One region of the Novosphingobium sp. YAF33 genome, then DNA from elsewhere that is predicted to be linked to it. Evidence: riboswitches for the same ligand, from Rfam matches in the RefSeq annotation. Region 1 holds a riboswitch; the other holds the start of a gene.
The links. A riboswitch is a leader RNA that binds a small molecule or an ion and turns the genes downstream of it on or off. The one in region 1 is predicted to bind cobalamin.
Positions count from the first base shown of each region.

Region 1 (4,205 bases):
CCATTCGCGCGTCCGGCCATAGGCCAGGGAGTCGCCGGAGGTACCGTCGAACGCGTTCCGCGAATCCGACCAGTAGCCGCGCAGATCCAGCGAGATGCCGGGCGCGACGCGGTAAGTCATCGTGCCGCTGGCCGCGCTGCGCCGGTAGCCGTCGTCCTCCTTGCCGTTCGCGCGCGCGGAGATGCCGTCCGTGGCGAAGCGCGAGGCGGCAATGCGCCAGTCGACGGCCTCGGAGGTGCCGCCAAGACCCGCGCGGGCCGAGACGGTGTCATGGGTTCCTGCTTCCACCGCGAAGCTGCCTTCCAGCGGCGCGGCCGCGCGGCGAGTGCGGACGTTGACGACACCGCCGATGGCATCGCTGCCCCAGAGGATCGATTGCGGACCGCGCAGGATCTCGATGCGATCGGCATCGTCGATCAGGAAATTGGCAAAGCCATAGCCTCCCGCCGTCGATGAGGCGTCCGACAGGCGCATCCCGTCGATCACCATCACCGTCTGCCCGGCATCGGCACCGCGAATGCGCAGCGACGTGGTGGTGCCGTAACCGCCGTTGCGCGACATGCTGATGCCGGGCGTGCGCAGCAGCACATCGGTCAGAGCGATCGGCTGGGCCGCAACGATCTGCGCCTCGTCGAGCACGGTGACGGTATCGGCCACCCGGTCGGCCGCAACGGGCGTGCGCAGGGCGGTGACCACGATGCGTTCGTCCAGAGGCACTGCATCGGCCTCCTCGGCCAGGGCCGCGAGCGGGTGCAGCGCCCCTGCAAGGGCGAGCGCGAGAGCCAGGGGGCTGGCGGCGGGAATTCGGCAGTTCACGGCATGTCCTTCGCACGAGCATCGACCCGGCCGGGTCGGCACGCATGCGAAAGGCAGGGCCTCTGCCGCCCATGCAGCGGACGACGCCCCCCTCCCGCGCGGCGCGTGCCGGCACGGCAATGGCTGTCGTTGCGCGAGGAATGGCCCCGTTCGCCCGGCTCACCCTGTCCGGTCGAAGAACGACGGCGTCAGGCAGGTCTCCTGGCTCACGGGTCAGTGCCATTTCGGCCGCCTTCTCAGGGACTTGCATCCCCAATGGCGAATTGGCCGCACGGCTCGCCGCTTACAGTTGCAGGGGCAGCCCGGGCATTCACCCGCGTTCCCTTTTGATCCCCTTGCGGGGAACCTGTCGCTGGAGCGCCCCTATCCCGGTGGGGTGCCGCGTGCAAGAGCCCGGCGCTTGCGCTGGTCATGTCCCGCGCTTGCGCTGGTCATGTCCGACGCTTGCGCTGGTCTTGTCCGACGCTTGCGCTTGCCTTGTCCCGCGCTTGCGCTCTCTGGCGAAGTACCATAGGCCCGCCGGGCCAGGGGTGCCCGCAAGGGCTTAATCGGGAAGTCCGGGCCAGAGGGGTAATTCCGCTGGAATCCGGCACTGCTCCCGCAACTGTAACCGGGGATGCGCCCCGCCAGCACGCCATTGGCACCGCGCGGTGCCGAGAAGGCGGCGGAAGGCGCGCCGATTCCAAGAAATCGGGCCCAGGAAGTCAGGAAACCGGCCCCCAGCCGTCGATCCTTCGCGCGGGCGGGATGAACCGGGCGGACGGGGGCCATGCCCGATGCGGAGCGCTGCTCCCCGCGGACCCGGTCTTTCGCGAGACGACAAGCCGTACTTGCGCCCAGGAGGATCGAACCGTCATGCCGCCCTGCCCCTTCCGCCTTTCGGATACCGCTCCGTCCGGACGATATTCGTGCCTGCCCGCATGACGGCCTGTCCCGCCCTGCTGGTCACCGCGCCCTCGTCGGGACAGGGCAAGACCCTCGTCACCGCCGCGCTGGCCCGCCGCCACCGCCGCGCCGGGCGCAAAGTGCGGGTGTTCAAGTGCGGGCCGGACTTCCTGGACCCGATGGTGCTGGAAAGGGCCAGCGGCGCGCCCGTCCACCAGCTCGACCTGTTCATGTGCGGAGAGCGGGAATGCCGCGCCCTGCTGCACGAGGCCGCGCGGGACGCCGACCTGATCCTTGTCGAAGGGGCGATGGGCCTGTTCGACGGCACCCCCTCCTCCGCCGACATTGCCCGCCTGTTCGGTCTGCCGGTCATGGCGGTGATCGACGGGGCATCGATGGCGCAGACGTTCGGTGCGCTGGTCCACGGCCTTTCCACCTACCGCGCCGACGTGACCCTGGCCGCCGTGCTGGCCAACCGCGTCGGCAGCGCGCGCCATGCCGAACTGCTGGAGCGCGGCATGCCGGACGGCGTGGAATGGCTTGGCACCCTCCGGCGCGATGCCGGGCTCGGCCTGCCCGAACGGCACCTCGGACTGGTGCAGGCCGGGGAGGTGGCGGATATCGAGGCGCGCATAGACCGCGCCGCCGACAGTCTGCCCGAAACCGCGCTCTGGCTGCCCGAGCCGGTGCCCTTCCCCGCCCCGGAAGCCGCCGAAGCGCCGCCTTCCGCGCTGTCAGGCCGCCGCATCGCCATTGCCCGCGACGAGGCATTCGGCTTCATCTATCCCGCCAACCTCGCGTTTCTGGAACGGGCCGGGGCGCGGCTCGCCTTCTTCTCGCCGCTGCGCGATGCCATGCTGCCCCCTTGCGACGGCTTGTGGCTACCCGGGGGCTATCCCGAGCTGCACCTGGACGCTCTTTCCGCCAATCGCCCGATGATCGCGGCGATCCGCGCCCACTTCCAGGCAGGGCGGCCGATCCTGGCCGAATGCGGCGGCATGCTTTACGCCTCCGAGAGGCTCGAAAGCACCGACGGCGCCAGTGCCGCCCTGCTCGGCCTGCTGCCTGCGCGGGCCGTGATGCAAAGGCGGCTGGCAGCGCTGGGCATGCAAGAGATGGAACTGGGCGGTCATGTCGCGCGGGGCCACACGTTCCACTATTCGCGGCTGGAAACGTCCCTTTTGCCCACCGTCAGCGCCGTCACGCCGGACGGGCGGCCGGGCGAACGCCTGTTCCGCCACGGACCGCTCACGGCCAGCTACATGCACTTCTACTTCCCCTCGGCGCCGGAGCTGATCGCCGACCTGCTGACCTGCCAAACCGCCGACCTGGGATTCAGGCGATAGCCGGCAGCTTCGCAAGGTGCTTGTCCAGCGTGAGCGGATAGTCCCGCACGCGCACCCCCGTGGCGTTGTAGACCGCGTTGGCCACGGCCGCGCCGACGCCGCAGAGCCCGAGTTCGCCCACGCCCTTGGCCTTCATCGGCGAGACCTTGTCGTCCGCCTCGTCGAGGAAAACCACGTCCTGGTGCGGAATGTCGGCGTGGACCGGCACTTCGTACCCGGCAAGGTCGTGATTGACGAAGAACCCGAAGCGCTTGTCGACGGCCAGTTCCTCCATCAGCGCGCCGCCCACGCCCATGGTCATGGCGCCGATCACCTGACTGCGCGCCGTCTTGGGATTGAGGATACGTCCGGCCGCGCAGACCGCCAGCATGCGTCGCACCCGCGTCTCGCCGGTATAGGCGTCCACGGCCGCTTCCACGAAGTGCGCGCCGAAGGTCGACTGCTGGAACTTCTTGCCCAGGTCGCCCCACTGCATCGTCTCTTCGGCAACGATCTCGCCAGACTTCGCCGCCTCGGCCAGGGCGGCGGAGCGGTTGCCCGCGCGCACTTCGCCATCGGCGAATTCCGCGGTGGCGGGGTCCATGCCGAGCCGCTGCGCCGCGGCTTCGCGCAGCTTCACGCAGGCCGCATAGACGCCAGACGTGGAGCTGTTGGCGCCCCATTGCCCGCCGGAGCCTGCGGAGGCCGGGAACGAGGAATCGCCCAGCTTCACGCGCACTTTCTCCACCGGCAGGCCCATCATCTCCGCCGCGGTCTGGGCGATGATGGTGTAGGAGCCGGTGCCGATGTCGGTCATGTCGGTCTCCACCGTGACCACGCCGTCGCTCGACAGCCGCACGCGCGCGGCCGATGTCATGTTGATGTTGTTGCGGAACGCCGCCGCCACGCCCATGCCGATCAGCCAGCGCCCGTCACGCATCTTGCCCGGACGCGTCTGGCGGCGTTCCCAGCCGAAGCGCTTGGCACCGTCCTCCAGGCATCGCACGAGGTTGCGCTGCGAGAAGGGCCGCTCGGGATGCTCGGGATCGACTTGCGTATCGTTGAGCACGCGGAACCGCACCGGGTCCATGCCCAGCTTCTCGGCCACTTCGTCGATGGCGATCTCCAGCGCCATGAGGCCGGGCGCTTCGCCGGGTGCGCGCATGGCATTGGCTTCGG
Region 1 covers NZ_JBFRCW010000001.1:485,124-489,328, forward strand. The annotation lists gene AB4Z00_RS02210 (TonB-dependent receptor plug domain-containing protein) at 1-816, opposite strand, end outside; cobalamin riboswitch at 991-1,181, opposite strand; cobalamin riboswitch at 1,328-1,551, shown strand; gene AB4Z00_RS02215 (cobyrinate a,c-diamide synthase) at 1,725-3,047, shown strand; gene paoC (aldehyde oxidoreductase molybdenum-binding subunit PaoC) at 3,037-4,205, opposite strand, start outside.

Region 2 (4,205 bases), 280 kb from region 1:
GCTAAAGGCGCCAACTTGCCGTCAGCGGGCCTGCTCCTGACGCGGCTGGGCGATCCACTTGCCCGAATTGGCATATTCCGGCCGCACGCCCTGGGTCTCGGGCAAGTTGCTGGCCTTGTAGAGCGACTCGCCCCCGCGATCCCGCACGTCGCTGGCATAGACGGGCGCGCGCTCCGCACCCGTGGAAGGGGCGGCGGAGGGCATGGCGGGCGAAGGCGCAGCGGCCTGCCCGGGGCGGAGCGCCTCGGCGGTGCCGAAGCTGCGCTGCACGGCCAGCGGGTCCAGCGCGGCGGTGGCAAGGGCCGAGGCGGCGGACTCGTCGCGGCGATGCGGGGCGGCCAGCGGCTCGCCGCCGAAATAGGCGAAGCGGAACGCGGCAGGGCGGCCCGCGGCGCCGTTGAAGGCATAGAAGCGATGGGCGCCGATGGTGGTCAGATAGTGCAGGCTCGGGGCCCAGTAGGGATTGACCTGGATCGTGTGATAATGCGTCGCCAGACCGATCGGCGTATAGACTTCGCCGGACAGCGCGGCGCGGGCTACGGATTCGGCACGCTGCCAGAAGAAGCGCTGCGGCGCGCGGGCCAGCGATCCGTCGCAGGCGAAGGAGAACTGGCAGCCGGTCGGCCGCTCCGAACCCTGGTAGACGACGCCGCAGACGGTCTTGGGATAGGCCGGATGGGCCACGCGGTTGAGCACGACCTGGGCCACGGCGCGCTGGCCGCCGTCGGGCTCGCTGGCGGCTTCGTAATAGATCGCCGCCGTCAGGCACTGGAGCGCGCGGCTGCGGTCCACCCCGGAATTGTCGATCCGCAGGGCGCGGGCGACCGGGCCGGGGCCGCCGGTTCCGTCATCCGCGTCGGAATGGATGCCTTCGCCTATCTTGAGCACGGGCTGTTCGGCTTCGAGATAGTAATAGGCAGAGCCGGGGAAGCTGGCGCCGGCCTGCTCGAACGGCATGGGCAGAACGGGCGCGCCGCCGGTTTCCGTCCCGGAGGCGGTGAGGCGGTCCCAGGCTTCGGCCGGGGCGAAGGAAGGCGCGGCGAAGGCAGGCAGGGCCACGGCGACGAGCGCGGCCGAGCCGAGCGTCCAGCGCCGCCGCCTGCGTTGCAGCCGCTTGCGTCCGCCGCGCACGAAATGACCCTGGAAATCGCGCGGGCGCGGCTCCCAGGTTTCGGTGCAGGCAGGAAGGGCGGCAGCGGTCACTCGGGTCCTTTCGGCGCATTGTCGGCCAGCGCGGATTTCGCGTTCCACCGGGTCATCGCGTATCTTGCGCCTAACCTGCTTTGCCGGGCGCGGCATCCCTGGAAATCGGCGCGTCCCGAAGCGGTACAGCGGGCAGCGATAGGCTGAATCGCTTAAGAGTTTGTTTGCGATCGTCCCCGGCGATACCGCCGCGCCGCCCTTTGCGCCGCTTGCCAATCCCCCCACTGCCCAGTATCGGCACTCGCGACGTCATGGGTGGCCCGGAGCCGGGCCCCGGGTTTCGTGAAAAGGGAACCCTGGTGGGAATTTCGGCGCAAGTCCGAAGCTGCCCCCGCAACTGTAACCGGGGAGCGCCCCTGCCACGCTATGCCACTGGGTCACACCGGGAAGGCGGCAGGCGGCGCGAAGATCCGGGAGCCAGGAGACCTGCCTTTGACGGTCGTTCCGCAGCCGGGCGGGGTGTCCCGGCATGCAGCGAGCACGCGCATGAGGAAAAGCGCGCGTCTCCGCCATGGACGGCAAAGTCGTTCAGGTTGGAGGAATACGCGTGAAGTACCTGTTTCTGCTGGGGACGGCTCTTGCCGTCTCGACCCCCGCTTTCGCGGATGAAGCCGCAATCGATAGTATCGTCGTCACCGCGACGCGCACCGAAACCCCCACCAGCGAGATCGGCCAGTCCGTCTCGGTCATCACCCGCGAGGATATCGAGCGCACCCAGGCGGTCACCGCGACCGACATCCTGGCCCGCCTGCCGGGTGTGACTTTTGCCCAGTCGGGCGGTTTCGGCCAGCCGGCCAGCGTGTTCATCCGCGGCGCCGAGAACGCGCAGAGCCTCGTGCTGATCGACGGCGTGCGCATCAACGATCCCGGCGACGTGGGCGGCGGCTTCGACTTCGGCAGCCTGACCGTCGGCCAGTTCGACCGCATCGAAGTGGTGCGCGGATCGTCCGGCGTGCTCTGGGGCAGCCGCGCGATCGGCGGCGTCATCAACCTCATCACCGCGCGCCCGACCGAGCAGTGGACCGCGCGCGGCCAGGCCGAATACGGCTGGCGCGACCAGAAGCAGCTCGGCGCCTCGGCGGCGGGCAAGGTCGGGCCGGTGGGCCTGACCCTGGGCGGCAACTGGCTCAAGGGCGACGGCTACTCCGCTTTCGACGAGCGCCTCGGCGGCCAAGAGAAGGACGGCTTCGAGAGCAAGAGCGCCAACGCCCGCGCCGAAGTGGAGCTGGTGAGCGGTCTTACCGCCGATGCCGGGACGTACTGGATCAAGGCCAATTACGATTACGACAACACCGGCGCCGATGCCCTGAACGTGGGCATGAAGCGCGATACCGTGGGCTATGCCAACTTGCGCTACAAGGGGCTGGACGGCCGCCTCAGCGCGCGCCTGGGCTATGGCCTCACCGATACGCGCCGCATCTCGGACGATGCCGTCTTCGGTCCCTACACCACCAATGGCCGCGCCGACCGTTTCGAGGGTCAGGTCTCCTACACCCCCATCGACATGGCCAGCATCCTCGTCGGCGCCGAGACGGAGAAGCAGAAGTTCTCCGACAATTACGGTTCGAAGGATTCGACCTCGATCGACAGCTACTTCGGCATGCTGACCCTGCGCCCCGTCACCGGGCTGACGCTGAACGGCGGCCTGCGCTATGACGACAATTCGGACTTCGGCCACAAGACCACCTTCTCGGCCAACGGTGCCTGGGTGATCGGCGGCAGCGAGGAAGCGCCGATCCTGCGCGCCAGCTACGGAGAGGGCTTCAAGGCGCCGTCGCTCTACCAGCTCTATTCCAATTCCGGCTTCCGCGCGCTCGATCCCGAGACGTCGAAGTCGTGGGATGTCGGCGTGGAGCAGCCCTTTGCGGAAGGCCACGGCACGTTCTCGGTCACTTACTTCGACCGCAAGACGAAGAACCTGATCGATTACGACCTGACCGCCTTCAACTACTACAACGTCGGCCGCGCGCGGGCGAAGGGCGTGGAACTGGGCATGCAGGTGAGCGACTGGGAAGGCTTCGACATGAGCCTTTCGGCCACTTACCTCGACGCTACGAACGAGGTGACCGGCACGCGCCTCGCTCGCCGTCCCAAGACGAACCTCTATGCCAGCCTGGACAAGCACTGGTCGGACGGCTTCCGCCTCGGTGCGGACTTGCGCGTGGGCGGCGGTCGCTATGACGACATCGCCAATACCTACTACCTCGGCGGCAATGTCGTCGTCGGCCTGCGCGGCGCCTTCGACGTGACGCAGAACATCCAGGTCTACGGCCGTGTCGAAAACCTGTTCGACGAGCACTACGAAGTGGTGCGGACATATGGCACCCCGGGCCGCGCGGCTTATGCCGGGGTGCGGGTGAAGATGTGATCCTGTCGTCTGCCCTGACGACATCGGTTGGACGGGGCAGGCGCAAGGCCCGCCGGTTCCTTGTCGTGCTGGCTCTGGCCGGCTCGGCGGCGCTGGCGGGCTGCGGGGGCGGTGACACCACCGAGGCCGCCCCCGCGGTACCGGGCCACGGCGAGAGCGGGGCGGAGCGCCCCACCATCGTCTCGCTCAACCCCTGCACGGACGCCATCCTGGCCGAAGTGATGGATCCGGGGCAGTTGCTGGCGATCTCCAGCTATAGCCAGGATCCCGAGAGCAGCTCGATGCCGATCGCCCGCGCGCGCCGGTACCGGGCGATCTCGGGGACGGTGGAGGAAGTGGCGACGATCCATCCCAGGGTGGTCGTGGCCAGCGCGTTCCTCGACCCTGCGAGCGAGGCGGCATTCCGGCGCCTCGGCTACCGGCTGGTGAAGATGCCGATCGCGTCGGACCTGGGAGCCGCGCGCGAACAGGTCCGCACGCTGGCACGGCTGGCGGGTCATGCCGCGCTGGGCGAAAGGCTGGTGGCCCGCATCGACGCCGCCGTGCGCCGCGATGCGCCGCCGCCGGGCTCAGCGCTTCTTCCGGCAATAGTGTGGGAATCCGGTGGACTGGTGGCGGGCGACCAGACCCTGAT
Region 2 covers NZ_JBFRCW010000001.1:207,204-211,408, reverse strand. The annotation lists gene AB4Z00_RS00980 (cell wall hydrolase) at 22-1,203, opposite strand; cobalamin riboswitch at 1,440-1,651, shown strand; gene AB4Z00_RS00975 (TonB-dependent receptor domain-containing protein) at 1,751-3,571, shown strand; gene AB4Z00_RS00970 (ABC transporter substrate-binding protein) at 3,568-4,205, shown strand, end outside.
Region 2: another riboswitch for cobalamin. It lies ahead of AB4Z00_RS00975 (TonB-dependent receptor domain-containing protein); the one in region 1 lies ahead of AB4Z00_RS02215 (cobyrinate a,c-diamide synthase).